DNA from 2 places in the Vibrio penaeicida genome. Region 2 is predicted to be linked to the other one. Evidence: riboswitches for the same ligand, from Rfam matches in the RefSeq annotation. Region 2 holds a riboswitch; the other holds the start of a gene.
The links. Region 2 has a riboswitch for cyclic di-GMP ahead of LDO37_RS04020 (hypothetical protein). Riboswitches for the same ligand answer to the same signal wherever they lie in the genome.
Positions count from the first base shown of each region.

Region 1: linked by a shared signal. The riboswitch ahead of LDO37_RS06695 (TfoX/Sxy family DNA transformation protein) and the one ahead of LDO37_RS04020 (hypothetical protein) in region 2 are both predicted to bind cyclic di-GMP.

Region 1 covers NZ_AP025144.1:1,426,575-1,434,703, forward strand. The annotation lists gene LDO37_RS06670 (bifunctional diguanylate cyclase/phosphodiesterase) at 1-525, shown strand, start outside; gene glgC (glucose-1-phosphate adenylyltransferase) at 972-2,192, shown strand; gene glgA (glycogen synthase GlgA) at 2,194-3,645, shown strand; gene LDO37_RS06685 (alpha/beta fold hydrolase) at 3,819-4,616, shown strand; gene LDO37_RS06690 (putative signal transducing protein) at 4,594-4,923, opposite strand; gene LDO37_RS06695 (TfoX/Sxy family DNA transformation protein) at 5,058-5,648, opposite strand; cyclic di-GMP riboswitch class I at 5,773-5,866, opposite strand; gene purR (HTH-type transcriptional repressor PurR) at 6,028-7,032, opposite strand; gene torD (molecular chaperone TorD) at 7,395-8,036, opposite strand.
Region 2 covers NZ_AP025144.1:836,466-844,594, reverse strand. The annotation lists gene LDO37_RS04025 (hypothetical protein) at 31-1,548, shown strand; cyclic di-GMP riboswitch class I at 1,731-1,824, shown strand; gene LDO37_RS04020 (hypothetical protein) at 1,870-3,333, shown strand; gene LDO37_RS04015 (hypothetical protein) at 3,687-5,189, shown strand; gene radA (DNA repair protein RadA) at 5,263-6,642, opposite strand; gene LDO37_RS04005 (PilZ domain-containing protein) at 6,781-8,129, shown strand, end outside.

The sequences.
Region 1 (8,129 bases), 590 kb from region 2:
GACATTGCTGTTAACTTATCCGCTCTTCAAATTAATGATGCAGGCTTTGTGTCAAATATTAAAGAAATACTAGAACGCTACAAACTCCCTCCACAACACCTCACACTGGAAGTCACCGAAACGTCATTATTGGCAAGTTATACTGATGTTATTGCGAAAATAGGACAACTAAAAGATTTAGGAATAAAAATTGCACTTGATGATTTTGGAACGGGTTATTCGAGCTTGAGCTATTTGAATGAATTACCACTGACAAAATTAAAAATTGACCGCTCATTTGTGGCAAGAATCGATGAACCTCAAGAGCCTACCGTACTGTTAGATGCGATTATTTCTATCGCACATAACATGGGTTTAAGTATTGTGGCCGAGGGAATCGAAACCTTATCTCAATACGAGTATTTAGAAGCAAAACAGTGTGAATTTAGCCAAGGTTTTTATTTTAGTCCCCCTATTGATGCTAATTCGTTCCAAGCGTTACTTGCACAAAAACAGTGCATGAATGCACCAGTTAAAAACAATTAATTAACGAATCTCCAACGGAAAGCAAACGTTTGCTTGTTGTCGCACAATTGTTGGCATGGATCGCAAAATAATGATTGTAATTGCATATGCATTGAGTTAAAAATAAGCTCATAAATCGCACTTCGTAAAGTATAAATATAAAAGTGCAAAATAATAAATATGAACAATATCAGTATTTTTCGCTTGATTTGCCTGATGGAATGAGAAAGTTATTAATAGCTTCCATTTCTTAAAGCTTACGAATCAGGCTCACTATGTGAGTGGCAGTTATCTCTCCAAGAGATTTTCGTGGGGTTGCACATACGTTACACAAAGTGCGACGCATGTAATGTCGTGGTTCAACTCGGAGCAGAACACTGTCTCTGCACATGGACGTATGACCCAACAATCGAAACACACGTATTTCGTTAGTGCGGGCATAAAACTATAAGATATGGAGATATATAATGGCTGGTGTATTAGGAATGATTCTTGCGGGTGGGGAAGGTTCTAGACTAAGACCCCTAACAGGATCACGCAGTAAACCCTCGGTGCCTTTCGGAGGAAGCTATCGCCTGATAGATTTCGCTCTGAATAACTTTGTAAACGCAGATTTAATGAGAATTTATGTTCTCACGCAATTTAAATCTCAATCCCTTTATTTGCATATGAAGAAAGGTTGGAATTTGTCGGGTATTACAGACAGGTTCATCGACCCTATTCCTGCTCAAATGCGTGACGGTAAACGTTGGTATGAGGGTACGGCAGATGCTATCTACCAAAACATTCGGTTTATCGAATTAGCGCAACCTGATCAAGTTTGCATTTTTGGTTCAGACCATATCTACAAAATGGATATCAGGCAAATGCTTGACTTTCATAAGCGAATGGAAGCAAAACTTACGGTTTCAGCTTTGCGAATGCCGCTCAAAGAGGCGTCGCAATTCGGTGTTATTGAGGTAGATAAAAATGGAAAAATGATTGGTTTTGAAGAAAAACCAGAAAATCCAAAGTCCATTCCAGGTAGCCCCGAGGAAGCGTTAGTTTCGATGGGGAACTACATTTTCGACGCAGACTCATTGTGCAAAGAGTTACGTGAAGATGCAGACAGTGAAACATCCAGCCATGACTTTGGTAAAGACATTATTCCAAAGATGTTTCCATCCGGAGAAGTGTATGTTTACGATTTCTCTACCAACAAAATAAATGGTGAAAAGGGTTCTACTTACTGGAGAGATGTCGGCACGATAGATTCTTATTGGGCTGCGCATATGGATCTACTTGAAAAAGATCCTGAGTTTTCTCTGTATAACCGAAGCTGGCCATTGCATACCTATTACCCCCCTTTGCCACCAGCAACGTTTGTTGATACTAATGACGATTGTCGTGTACGTGTCAATGACAGCTTAGTGTCTGGCGGCAGCTACATTCAAGGATCATCTATTCACAAATCTGTTCTAGGCTATCGTAGTAACATTGCGAGTGGTTCGATTATTAGTGAATCTATCCTTTTAGGTGATGTAAAAATTGGTGCAGGTTGTAAAATACGTCGAACCATTATTGATAAAGATGTCGAAATTGCTCCAGGGACGATTATTGGTGAAGATCTAGAGCTTGATGCTCAGCGCTTCCACGTTTCCCCTGACGGTGTAGTCGTCATCAAGAAAGGAACGAAAGTTGGGTTCTAGTATGGATCGAATGAATATCTGGTTTACGGTTTCTGAAGCCGAAGGCTTGGTGAAAAGTGGTGGCTTGGCAGATGTTGCCAAAGCCCTACCTAAAGCCCTTCAAGTTCTAGGGCATGATGTATCGATAGTTATTCCGGGTTATCGAACCTTACCTGGGTTAGAAAGTGCCGAAGTTGTACTCAATACAGAGTTAGATTTCTGGCCACATGTTCACTATCAAGTAAAGAAGTTATCGCTAGATGGTGTTCCTGTATATGCCGTTGAATGCCATAAGTATTTTGATCGCAGTGAATTGTATGCGGAATCCAATCAGGCGTATCCAGATAACGGAGAGCGTTTCGGTTTTTTTGCCTCCGCTTGCCTCGATATTCTCCCTAAACTCGGAATAAAACCAGACATTATCCATGCCAATGACTGGCATACAGGGTTAGTACCGTTCTTATTAAAAACTCGCTATGAACATGATGAGCGCTTTCGCTCCATTAGAAGTGTTTTAACTGTACACAACGCGATTTTTAAGGGGGTCTATACCTATCACGACTTGGAAATTATTCCTGAGTTGAACCTGTCTGGTTTAGAGCGACTGCAATACGGTCAAGATCGCATCAGTATGCTACGCGCAGGTGTTGCGTTTGCGGACAAAGTGAATGCTGTTAGCCCTAATTATGCCGCAGAACTGATGACCACGTTAGGGTCACACGGAATGGTGGACGATTTTGTTCATCGCAGTGCAGACCTATACGGGATTCTTAATGGTTGCGATTATAGTGAATGGGATCCGAAGACGGACAAATACCTAGATCACCATTATGAGGCTGAAGCTTCGAGTATGGTGAAGGGTAAACAACTCAATAAATGCCAATTGCAGGAAGAGGTTGGGTTGCCAACAAAAGAGCTGCCTGTCTTTGGGATGGTTTGTCGTTTAACACACCAAAAGGGGTTCCACTACCTTTTGCCTATCATAGAGCAGTTTTTGCGAAATGACGTTCAGCTAGTTATCGTAGGCACGGGTGAGCCTCAAGTGGCTGCAAAACTTCATGAGGCCGCGAGTCGATACTCAAACAAATTTTCGTTTATTGAAGCTTACAACAATCGCTTAGCACACTTGGTTGAAGCTGGATCAGATTTCTTCCTGATGCCTTCAGAGTTTGAAGCATGTGGGTTGAACCAGATCTATAGTATGGCTTACGGAACGCTTCCGATTGTACGCGAAGTGGGCGGTTTAAAAGATACTGTGGTTGATTACGACACGGATGAAAAACTTGCGACTGGCTTCAGTTTCTTAGACCCAACACCAGAAGCATTGTTGATCGCGATGCAACGAGCGTTGATTCTATACTTGCAGCAACCCGATGAGGTTCAGCGCGTTCGTTTGAATGCAATGAATACGGAGTTTAGTTGGGAAGCATCGGCTAACGAGTATGTGAATATGTATCAGGCTGCGCTGCTGTAAAACAAGAGCGGGTTGAGTGTAGCCTGTTTGCGTAAAACCTCTGATGACAATAGCCTCTCAATGAAAATTGAGAGGCTTTTCTATGGTAGGAGGAGCTTGACCACCCAATTTACTCATATTGTGGTAAGCTTTTACCTAATAGAACTAGAAAGATTCATAATATTTGTTAAGCGATGTCGAACCCTTTGTTATTTCACAAGACTTATAACCACCCCACCAGTAATGAGTGGGTGGTCTTTGTTCATGGTGCTGGTGGTAGCTCTTCCATTTGGTTTAAGCAGATTAAAGCCTACAAGCAGCATTTTAATTTATTGCTTATTGATCTCAGAGGTCATGGGCGGTCGAACAATGTTATTCAAGATCTCCTTAAAAAAGGCTATACGTTCAAAGATATCTGCCAAGATATCTTGCAAGTATTGGATCATTTAAAAATTCAATCTGCTCACTTTGTTGGTATGTCTTTAGGAACCATCATTGTGCGAAACCTTGCCGAGATAGCCTCAGATCGAGTATCTACCATGGTATTGGGTGGGGCGGTAACTCGGTTTGATATTCGTTCACAGGTGTTGGTTAAGGTGGGAGATTGGAGCAAACACTTCATTCCTTACATGTGGTTGTACAGCTTGTTTGCTTACATAGTCATGCCACAAAAAAACCAAAAAGAATCGCGGCATTTATTTGTTAGAGAAGCGAAAAAGCTGTGTCAAAAAGAATTTAAGCGTTGGTACACCTTGGCAGCAGATGTAAACCCGTTGATGAAATATTTCCGTGAAAAAGAAATCCCGATTCCAACGTTATATCTGATGGGAGATAGAGATTATATGTTTCTTCGTCCAGTCAAAGAAATGGTGAGGATTCATAAACGCAGTGCGTTGATTGAAATTCCTGATTGTGGTCATGTGTGCAATGTGGAAAAACCAGATATTTTTAATGAAAAATCGATAGGGTTTATTCGTCAGCATGCTCGCTGACGTGGTGCCCACAGTTCCAACAGGCACCAAACTGAGCTTCTATCCATTCATCGCATTTCGGACAGCACCAGTTTGGTTTTGATTGGTTAGCGGTTTGATCGGTATAAGACTTCACAATCTTTTTGGCTTTGTCGTACTGAAATTCGTTGTTTAACCAAATATATGGTTCGGTGTCTGGACCAAATGGAAGCTCACCTTGCAAGCCAAATAGACCTTCACCACGAACTTCAACATCGATTCCCTGTGCCTTTAACAGCTCACATACAATATGAGCTTCTGTCGGGAGCGCAGTAGAGTACACCTTCATAGTTCGTCCAATATAGTCAATGAGTTTTAATTATGACAGCAAGTCGCCCATAAGGGTCTGTGCAGGATAGATAAACTGTGAATTTCAGCAATAAAAAAGCCTCCAAAGGAGGCTTTTTTAGCATGAAGGTTTAACTAACTTAAGCGTTTCATTAATTCATCACGTCTATCTTGAGGAATCACGGACCAGTGAGTGCCATTAATTGCACCCTCTAGAGCCCATAGTAGCTCTAAGCCAACATCGCTTGAATGAGTCTGCTTGATGGCTTTGAAGGCTTCAACAGAACCGAAGTTTTGTAACTCCTGAACGGAAGAGATTCCTGCTTTTTTGAGCATTCTTTCTGTACCCAAACGTAAATTAGGCAAGTCTTTCAAACGCGTTGGTTTGGTTTCGGCTTGCTTTTGTTTCTCTGTTCTTGCAACTTTCAGCGCTAGAGAAGCTTTCTCTATGATGTCATTGGTATTATCCCAACTGGTTTCTGGGAGTGCAAAATACTTGGTGACAACCGGAAACCCGCGCTTCTTGTACACATAAGGTTTTAAACCTTGTTGTTCGAACTTTTGAGCACTTTTTGAGTCAGCTCTGATGTGTAAAGTGTTTTGAACGACTAAGGCGAACATAGTGTCATCGGCGAAAACGCCAAAACCACCAAACATAGAACGTGATTTTATCGTCCCTAATGGTTCAAATAGCTTCAATGAGTTTTTAAGTATTGGTTTATCCATGCTGTACTGTCTCGGCTAAAGAAGTTATGCCACTACTAAGTTCAGGTCCGAGAAAAAATAGCAAAGTGATGCAGTCAGATGTCAGAGTTTGGTTAACTCTGGAAAAGAAGTATGCATATTTACCATCGGCAACCCCGCTACCATATTGATTTCAAATAAATCCATTTAGGCCGGAAGCTTTGCGTCCCACTTTTTCAAATGGTTTGCCCTGTGCGTGACAATAAAATCATAGAGAAAAACCGGAACAAGCATCACATCAAAATGCTTTATGTGTGATCTGCCTTCAAAAAATAAATGTACAGATATAAATATTGTTTCTTATTTGGGCAATAAAGCAAAAAGCCTGACATATAGCCAGGCTTAATTAGAATTAACTAATTTAATTTAACTTTTTAACAGAACTTCTCTCTACGATTTCAGGATGCATCTCGAAGATGCGTTTATCGTGTTCTTTGTCTTTGATTCTTTGGAGAAGGATTTCAAATGCCGTTTTACCCACTCGGCGCTTAGGCTGGTGGACGGTTGTCAGAGGAGGAGAAAAGTATCCTGATAGCTCAATATTGTCGTATCCAATGATCGAAATGTCATCAGGAACACGGACACCGTTCTCTTGAAGACGGCTAATGACCCCGAGTGCCATAAGATCATTAAAGCAGAAAACGGCTGTTGGTCTGTTTTCCATAGCAAGGATCTTGTCCGCCGCTAAGACAGCGGTATCACATTCGAAGTTGCCGACAAGTATGCGTTCTTGCTTGAATTCAATATCGTATTCTCTCAGCGCTCGCTTGTAGCCAATGACCCGTTCAATACAAGCCACTTTTTCTTCATGGCCAGTAAGACAGGCAATATCGGTATGACCATTGTCTAAAAGATATTTTGTCGCTAAGTAACCACCTTCCTCAGAGTTATCTATTATCTTATCGGCTTGGGAACTCTCTGGACCCCAATCCATGATCACTTTTGGAATGGATGAGTGCGCATCAAGCATTTCACGAAGATCTTCAGTTAAATCTGAGCACATGACCAAGATGCCATCTACACGCTTCTCAGCAAGCATACGAATATAATCCCGTTGCTTTTCATATATCCCGCCGGTGTTGCACAAGATCAACGTGTAGCCTTGGCGATAACAGTAACTTTCAACGCCATCGACGACTTCTGCAAAGAATGGATTAGAAGACTGTGTAACTAACATACCTATAGTACGAGTCGTGTTGCACTTTAAGCTACGTGCAACAGCGCTCGGTGCATAGTTTAGTTCTTCTACTGCTTTTTTAACTTTCTCTTGTGTAGTTTCAGCAACAAAGCGTGTTTTATTTATAACATGCGAAACCGTTGTAGTTGATACTCCGGCAAGTCGTGCGACATCTTTAATAGTGGCCATAAAACAAATATCCTGTAGAGCCGAGCTAAGGGGTAAGGTGCTAAATTTAAAGTAGCTAATGTTTTCAGCAAGGCGGATTTCATTGTGTTATTAAAATCGACTAAAAACACAAAAACCGCTATTAATACAGCGGCTTAGTTAATGCTTTTCAGCGTTTCATATTTTATCGTTTGCGATCACGATCTTAGTCTTTAATTTCCTATGTGACAATGGAGTGAATCGTAAAAAATTATACCAAGTGTCACATTTATGAGGAATCCTAATATTTTTTAAGGGTGCTGTTTTATATTTAAAACAAATTAGCTCAATACCTAAGTAAAGTCTTCGAGCTCAATACTATCAAGATATCCCACCTTGCCGGTTTACTCGCCAGAAATATATTGGCGGTCTAGTTCGACAAAACTCACAAGCAATTGTGACAAAGCTGCGTAGAACCCAAAGCCATCATAATTTTTGCAGTTCTTGTTAAATATTGGAAGCCAAGTCATGAGATGCGTATTTATGAACCACAGCTGTTCTCGCAGTGCATCTTCAAACTGCTCGTTCGTTTTTAATTCGTTTGAGCGAATAATGAGGTTACCCAAAAAGTCCAATTGAATGGCGAGGTGATCTGCTGGCTCGTTAAACCCCTCTAGCAAAGAGACACCTTTTTCTCTTAACAATGATTCCATTTGTTTCGCTGGTTCATCATTGAGCAGACCAGATTTGTAGATTGAGGCGTATGGCAAGGCCGCTTTTTTATCTGTGGTCAGAAATAGGCCACAAAAATCCGCAGCGAGTTCTAACTGAGCATCTTCTCTATCTTGGAGTTTATTCAGGGATTCGATAAGTTGCTGAGCCGCCGGTTTTAAGGTTTCGTTTTCTGCAAGACCGCTAATGAAGCCCCTGATTTCAGCCGTGTGGTAATGCTCCAACTCTTCTTGTTTCAGTTCATGAGCAAAAAGGCTAGAAAGCCACCAGTAAATCTCTGCGCGCTTTTCGTTGAATGCTTTTGTTTCTTGCATAGCGTTGCCGCTCCGTATGAGGTTATTGGCGCAATTCTAACGAATTAAGATGAACAGAACTAATCTAAAGTATGGCAAGAAATGAAAATAAAA
Region 2 (8,129 bases):
CGAGACGAAAACACAAAGGAATTTAGAGTAATGAAATTGAAACTTTTAGTTGCAGGCTTAGTTGCATTTGCAGCCACACAAGCACAAGCATTTGTACCCGCAAGTGTCATCGATAATAACAAACCAAAAGCTGAAGAGTACGTACAGGACTTTAACAGCTACAAGAATCAAGTTTGGGGTTATTGGGCAACCGTTGACCTATCACCCAATCAAACGCTTTCACCAAGTAACAAAGCTGCTTACACCACCAGCAATCAAAACATCTTATTCGAAGTCCGCTGGACTTGGAACACACTTAGAAAAATGCTGGGCTCAAACCAATTTGATGAACTTCGCAACAGCATCGGTGTAGATGAAATCCGCCGCCTTGTTGATCAAGTATGTGAAGCTCGCGCAGAAGTCGGTAAACATAAAACGTATAACTTCGGCAGCCCACTTCCTTGGTGGGAGCAAAAGAAACAGTATCTGACAGAGTTAGATTCAGATACTTATCACTGCCAGAAGCACAAGCCTGCTATCTATGTCAGCGGTAAGCGTTACGACTTGTCTTACCCTAAAAACAACGCTTCTACAGTAAACTTACGTACATTTATCCCAACAACACCGGGCTCTGAGTACGAAGTTGAAATTCGTTACACTAAACGTAACTATCACAATAGTTCCAACAATGCATACCGTGACGTAGCAGTATGGGTTCGTGGCGATATCGAATCAGCAAAACTGGATGGTGGTTCAAACGCAAGCTTTGATGGTCAGCGTGTGAGCTTACCAGCCGCTCCTAACGCTAGCCGCGATGGTCACGGTTTCTACGTTGCACGTATTAAATTTACGGCAGACCGCTTCCACACTGCAGTTGCTATTGCAGACAAAGGTCTTCCTGATTCATACGGTATCTTGGTGAACAAAGTACGTACCCATGTAACGAAAGTGAATCCAAATAAAGAAACCTGTGAAGTGCTATTCCCAGCAGGTAGCCAAGAGCTGCTTAACTGTTTGAATGGTGGCGAGCCAGCACCTGAAGTTATCAGCTGTAACCTTGAAGTGGACTCTACACTTGGTAACGTAGTGGTAGACCAAGCAGGTTACCGTGCGACAAGTGAACCATGGCGTTACGACCCTCTTAATATCCTACATACTAAGAACTTCTACGGTGTAGGTAGAGAAGGCATCACAACGTTCAACATGGCTTCTAACGGCAAATACTCTGGTTGTCCTATCAAAGGTAAGCGTCTAAGACTGGACGAGTACACTGCGAACAACTGGGACTACGAGCGTTGGGCAGAGCAAGGCTTAGTGAAAGTTAAACTTTCTTGTGTTGACAATGGTATCCGTGCGAGCCGCTGGGAAGTCATTGAAACTGAGCTAGAGAACAATTATCTAATCACAAACAAGAAAATCGACAAATTGTTCAACGACGCTAAGTACGACAACTGCTTGCTTACAGCAGTACGTTTTGTTGACCGTACGCACCTAATTCCAGAATCACAGTCTGGTTACGATGCGAACAGTGATGGTTTTGATGTACGTGCTATGCGTATCGAAAACTAAACACCTTTTCGAGTAATACCTTCCTAAAATGTCACCGCTTGCCGGTGGCATTTTTTATGTCACGAACACATGGATGGTAGCGAATTTCACTCTCTCTTATTCTTAAAAGAAAGACTGTAAATCGAAGTTAAGAATTTATTTATATTAGCCTTTTTTTCGTTTCTGCCTGTTCTAATCTATCACCACTCTTAGGGCAAACTGATTGAAAAATCGGGACGCAAAATGACAGTACCTAACATCGCAGTGGTATGCATTCAGGTAGGCTGCATTGCTGAGTGTTTCTGTTAAACACAAGGATTAGAGTCATGATAAAAAAAAACATTGGCAAGTTTAAGCCTAGCTTCTGCAGTCTTAGCTTTCCCTATCGCAGCAGACACATTAGACAAATACACCCAACTATTTAATACCTATCAAAATCAGCTAGAGCACGGCACATGGGGGTTGGTTGATTTTACGCCTTCCGGTGAGCAGCTAACGCCTAGTAACCCACAAGCTTACACATCAGGCAGTACGTTACTGTTTGAACCTCGTTGGACCAAGCGCACCATGCGTCATGTGCTCGGGAAATCGCAATACCAGTATTTGGAAAGCACCATTGGCGAAGAAGAAGTTCGCCGCCGTATCAATAATCACTGTGAAGCTCAATTGGAGGTGGGGACATCTAAAACTTACGGTCAACAATACAAAGGCGGGGGTTATCTTGCAGAGCTAGATTCAGACACATCACATTGCCCTAAAAATCGTCGCTTAAATGTTGGTGGAACGTACTACCCTCTTAACTTCAATAATAATGAAGCCGCAGTCAACATTCGCACCTTTGTACCGACAACTCCGGGTGCGGAGTATCGCTTGGTATTTAAATATCAAAGACGCGCCTACACACCGACCTCACAAGCGAATAACTACTACCGCGACCTTATCAACAATGTCGGTGGAGAAGTGACGAGTGCGACAGTGAATGGACATGGTGGCGTTGGGATCAGCGGTCATCGCCTACAATTTCCTATTCAGTTGAACGACACTAACCTTATAAAAGGTTTCAACAAAGCAGTCGTTCACTTTAAAGCCGACCGTTTTCATACACCAATCGTCTTTCGCGACAAAGGGTTACCTGACTCTTATGGGTTAATGTTGAAAGACGTAAAAGTATTCGTCACGAAGCAAAACCCAAATAAAGAGCTTTGCGAACTTCTTTACCCGGCTGGAAGCGCTGAACTGCAGAATTGCTTGAATGGCGGCTCCACGGGTGTGCCTTCTGAAATAAGCTGTAACCTGAACATCGACTCTCAGTTGGGTAACTTTGTAGTTGATGAAGCAGGCGAACGAGCACTAAGTGAGCCGTGGCGCTACGACCCTCAAAATATCTTCAGCTGGAAACAATTCTACTCAGTGGGCAAAGGCGGTATTTCCACATTCAACATGTCGAACAACGGCAAACTTTCTGCTTGCCCTATCTTCAACAAGCAAATCACCTTGCAAGAGTTCACGTCAAACAACTGGGACTACGAACGTTACGCAGAACAAGGTTATGTGCTTGCCAAATTGAACTGTTTAGCGGCTAACGGTACGCGAGAAACTCGTTGGGAAACCATAGGAACTGAACGCGACGACAACCTTTTGGTCACGCAAGGGAAAATAGATAAAACCTTTAACGACGCCAAATACCAACATTGTTTGTTGCTCGCACTACAATTTGAAGACCGTACGCATATCATACCCACCACTCAGGCTGGATATGACGAAAATAACGATGGCTTTGACATCCGTAATTTAAAACTACAATAGTTTTAAAAAGGAAAAATTAGGCATTAAAAATCAAAAAACTTAACTTCAAAACGCCACTTTCAATGACAGTGGCGTTTTTTATTTGAATCCCTCCTTATGTCTCGGCTACGACACAAATCCATTTCCGCGTATTGAGACAAACGTACGTGTTTAAGACTTCGGATAAAACACCAAAAACAATGTGGTTATTTAATGTAATCTGCGACCACTCTCTTAACTAAGCAAAGGCATTGGGGGAAAAGAGTCTTAGGCGTTAACAACCCAAAACAATCTATTCAGGTTGCATAAAAGACCACAAGTTTATTTGCTTACTTTCCAGAGTGTTCTATTGATTCAAATATGGAGTATTTACCTTGAAACTTAATCGTTTGAGCACTGATGCAAACTACACAAAATCGAACACCTTATCGTTTCCTTTCAGTAAAGCATTGACCATTTCTGCACTTTGCTTACCAACCTTAGCCACAGCTGACACCTTTGTTCAGGATTTCAGTGGGTTCCATAACCAATTCCAGAATGGAAACTGGGGAATGGTTGACCTTACGCCAAATAACACCGTTTTGTCTCACGACAACCCAGAAACATACACTCAAAATGGTCGTCTGCTTTTTGCCGCTCACCTAACTTCAGCTTCGTTAAATCAAATCTTGGGTAACACTCAATATCAATACCTATCTCAGGCAGTGGGTGATAACGAGCTAAGGCGCTTAATCAATGAACAATGTGAAACGCGATTGGAGATTGGTATAGCAAGCCGGAAAGGAGCAGTCTTCTCAGATTCGGACTACAGTGCCGCTTTGCGAGCAGACCTAAGCTACTGCGGCCCAAATAAGCGTATCTCCGTTGGCGGAGAACTTTACGCCTTAAACTTTAATGCTAACCAAACGCCTGTATTGCTACGCACATTTATCCCAACAATACCAGGAGCCAAATACAATGTTAGCTTTGATTATCAACGAGCGAGTGGTAATCAAAATGTCATCGTTAAGGTCAACGGCAAAATCACATCAGGAACAGCGAATGGCAGTGCTCATAAGGTTTTGGTGAACGAACCCAGAATTGATTTCCCAGTCAATGGGTACGATGGTTATGCGCCCAAGGTCAATGGCATGAACAAAGCCAGCGCCGTTTTTGTTGCCAACCGTACCTATACTCCCGTCGTGATCAGCGGAGGCAATCATTCTGATGCTTCTCAATTGCTAGTGCAAAACGTTAAAGTCGCCAAGTTGGCTGACAACCCAAATACAGATATGTGCAACCTATTCTTCCCTGCGGGTAGCCCACAGTTCAATCAGTGTATGAGTGGAAACCCAAGTCACATGCCTTCGAATTGGGGCTGTGATATGTACATTGATGACGCGGTAGGTAACTTTACAGTAAATAAACCGGGGCAACGTGTTGATGAAGCATGGCGTTACGAACCGCGCAACATCTTTCACCAGAAGCGTTTCTACGCAGTTGGCAAAGGCGGTGTCTCTTCATTCCGCATGACAAAAAGCGGTCAGTTCTCATTCTGCCCTATCTACGGCAAAACACTGTCTATGGAAGAGTTCACCAGTAACAACTGGGATTATGAGCGTTACCCAGAACAAGGGTTGATCAAAGTCCGCTTGTATTGCTTAGACGAAAATACCCAAACTCGATACACTCAATGGGAGTTTTTAGAAACGGGCGAAGACAACAACTATTTACTAACGAACCGTAAGGTCAGCAAGACATTTAACGACGATCAATATAAAAATTGTGCGTTAGATATCATTCGCTTTTTCGACAAAACACACCTGATTCCACCAACGCAATCTGGTTATGCTCCCAATAGTGACGGTTACGAAATCCGTAACCTGAAGCTTCAATAAACAAAAAAGCCACCGCGAGGTGGCTTTCATTCAACTTTTAAACCAAGTCATCTTGATGATAAGAGTATAAAGCTTACAACTCATCAAACGCTTCGATGGCTTCTGACAGCTTCTTAACACCATGGATTTGCATGCCTTGAATTCCGCCTTTTGGCATATTGGCGGCTGGGACAATGGCTTTGGTGAAGCCGTGTTTGAACGCTTCCATTAATCGCTCTTGTCCACTGGGTACAGGGCGGATTTCACCCGCTAGCCCAACCTCACCAAACACCACGACATCTTTCGGCAATGGTCGGTCTCGAAAGCTCGATAATAACGCCATCACTAACGCAAGGTCGGCACTGGTTTCAGTCACCTTAACCCCGCCAACCACGTTCACGAATACGTCTTGGTCGGCCATTTGTAAACCGCCGTGTTTATGTAAAACGGCAAGCAACAAAGACAAGCGGTTTTGCTCCAGCCCCACCGCCACTCGGCGAGGGTTAGCCAACTGCGAATAATCCACCAACGCTTGAATTTCAACTAAAAGTGGACGCGTTCCTTCCCACACCACCATGACTGAACTGCCAGAAGTTTCCTCTTCCCCACGAGATAAGAAAATGGCAGAAGGGTTACTGACTTCTTTTAGCCCTTGCCCTGTCATCGCGAACACACCCAGCTCATTCACCGCACCAAAACGGTTTTTGTGGCTGCGCATAGTACGGAAACGCGTGTCTGTACCACCATCTAACAAGACCGAACAGTCAATAATGTGCTCCAACACTTTTGGTCCTGCCAACGTGCCATCTTTCGTCACGTGACCAACAATAAAAACGGCCACATTGTTCTGTTTGGCGTAGCGCGTTAGAGCAGTTGCGGACTCACGAACCTGCGCCACACTACCCGGTGACGATTGCACATCGGCAACATGCATCACCTGAATGGAGTCGATCACCATAATGCGAGGCTGTTCTTTTTCTGCAATTTGGCAAATTTTATCGACATTGGTTTCAGACAACATGCTGAGGCTATCTTTAGGCAAGCCCAATCGCGATGCTCGCATTGCGACCTGTTGTAAAGACTCTTCACCTGTCACATATAGCGAAGGCATTTGGCTTGAAAGCAAACACATGGTTTGTAAAAGAAGTGTTGATTTACCGGCTCCAGGGTTACCACCAATCAGAATAGCCGCTCCCGGCACAATTCCACCGCCAAGTACTCTATCTAATTCTTTGAACCCACTAGAAAAACGAGGCACTTCTTGAAGATCAATTTCCGACAGTTTTTGTACTTTGGATTCTGTTCCAGAGCCTGCATACCCTGAAAGTCTTTCATTACGGGCTACTGTTGGCGAAGCGGCAAGACGAATTTCAGATATGGTGTTCCACGCCCCACAAGCATTGCACTGCCCTTGCCAGCGGGGGAAATCTGCACCACAATCATTACAAACATATGCACGTTTTGCTTTCGCCATAGAACTTGCCGTCCCTCAATTATTTACAATAAAAATTTAACATTGGGGTCATATCTCTGATCATAAGAGTATAATTATTTTAAAGATAACGATTACGTCGTCGATAACCCAGTTAGGACAGGTACTTTAACAGAAATAATGGAACAAGCTGAAATACTCTCGCTCGTTGAGCGCCTCATACCCGTATATCGTTCGGATGACTTCGACCTTGTATTGTCACAAATGACAGAAGGGGAGCATCCGTCGGTCAAAATTTTGGTCAAAATGGAAATGAAGCGTGTGATGGCGCCATGCACCAAGACCATAGATTTGAGAGGACGAGTACAAGGGGAATGTCGCGAATACAAGCTGGAGGAGCTAACCCATTGGCTCGACGACGTAGCGATTAATGCTTATCACAAAAAAGTGAAGCGCTTTGGTGGCTATACCGAAGGCGTGTGGGAAGCGTTAGTCAACACTCGTAATAACTTTAGGGTGATGAGTAAAAATCGCCCGAACATGACCTACAGCATCACCGACCCCGACAGCCCATATGAAGCAGAAGCCATTCGGTTAGGCTACGATTTACGCCGTCAAGAAAACCGCTTACGCATGGCAAGCCAAGTAGACATCAAATTAAAGTCCGGTCAAGAGATCCACGGCGTCAGTGTTGATTTATCGTGTTCAGGTGCAAAGTTTAAGGTACCAAGCGCATTCGACTACAAACTCGGTGAAGTCATTGAAGCACGCTTCGTCCAGCTTGCGAAAGAAACCAATAACCCCGAATTAGAAGAAGCGCTCGAATATCGAATTCTTGGTGTAGACAATTGCTTTGAAAACAACAGCGTGAAATGGCTTCGATTGATGAAACTCACCGAAACCGATGCAATTTCTCATGCCATTGAGCTGATGCTAAAAAACAATTCTAAACGAGCCAAACACGACAACCAAGATCATATTCTTCGGGCACGTTCTCGAGGCTACGAGCACAGCTACTTAAAACACACCAGTAATCTTCCACTGTTTTTCTCTGGCACCGAGCTCCGGTATTCACTGCTCACAGACGCTAATCAGGGGCTTTGGACATATTGGCATGACGAGCGTAACCAACAGACTTTAGGCACTCTCTTTCATCGTGAACGCATGGCCCCTCTTACCCCACCGGGAATGAAGACCAGTAGTAATTTTATCTATTCGTTTACTCATGAACATCAAGATAAAACCTTGTTTTACAGTATGATGCTGCCAGAGGCTTCCCGTGAACAAAGACAGCTCTTTTGGCATGTAGGCGCTAGACGCGATAGCTGGCGAGTATTCCGGCTACATATGTTTGAGTTATCTAAAGACGAGATCTCACACTTGTTAGAAGTTGCACCAGAAATGTCAGAAACCATCAAAACTCTGACACACACTGGTATTTTACAAGAAGTGAGCGACGCGAAAACCAGCCACGACTATTTGTTAACAGAAAAACCTAGCATACCAAGCTCGGAGCTCAATCGATTCCG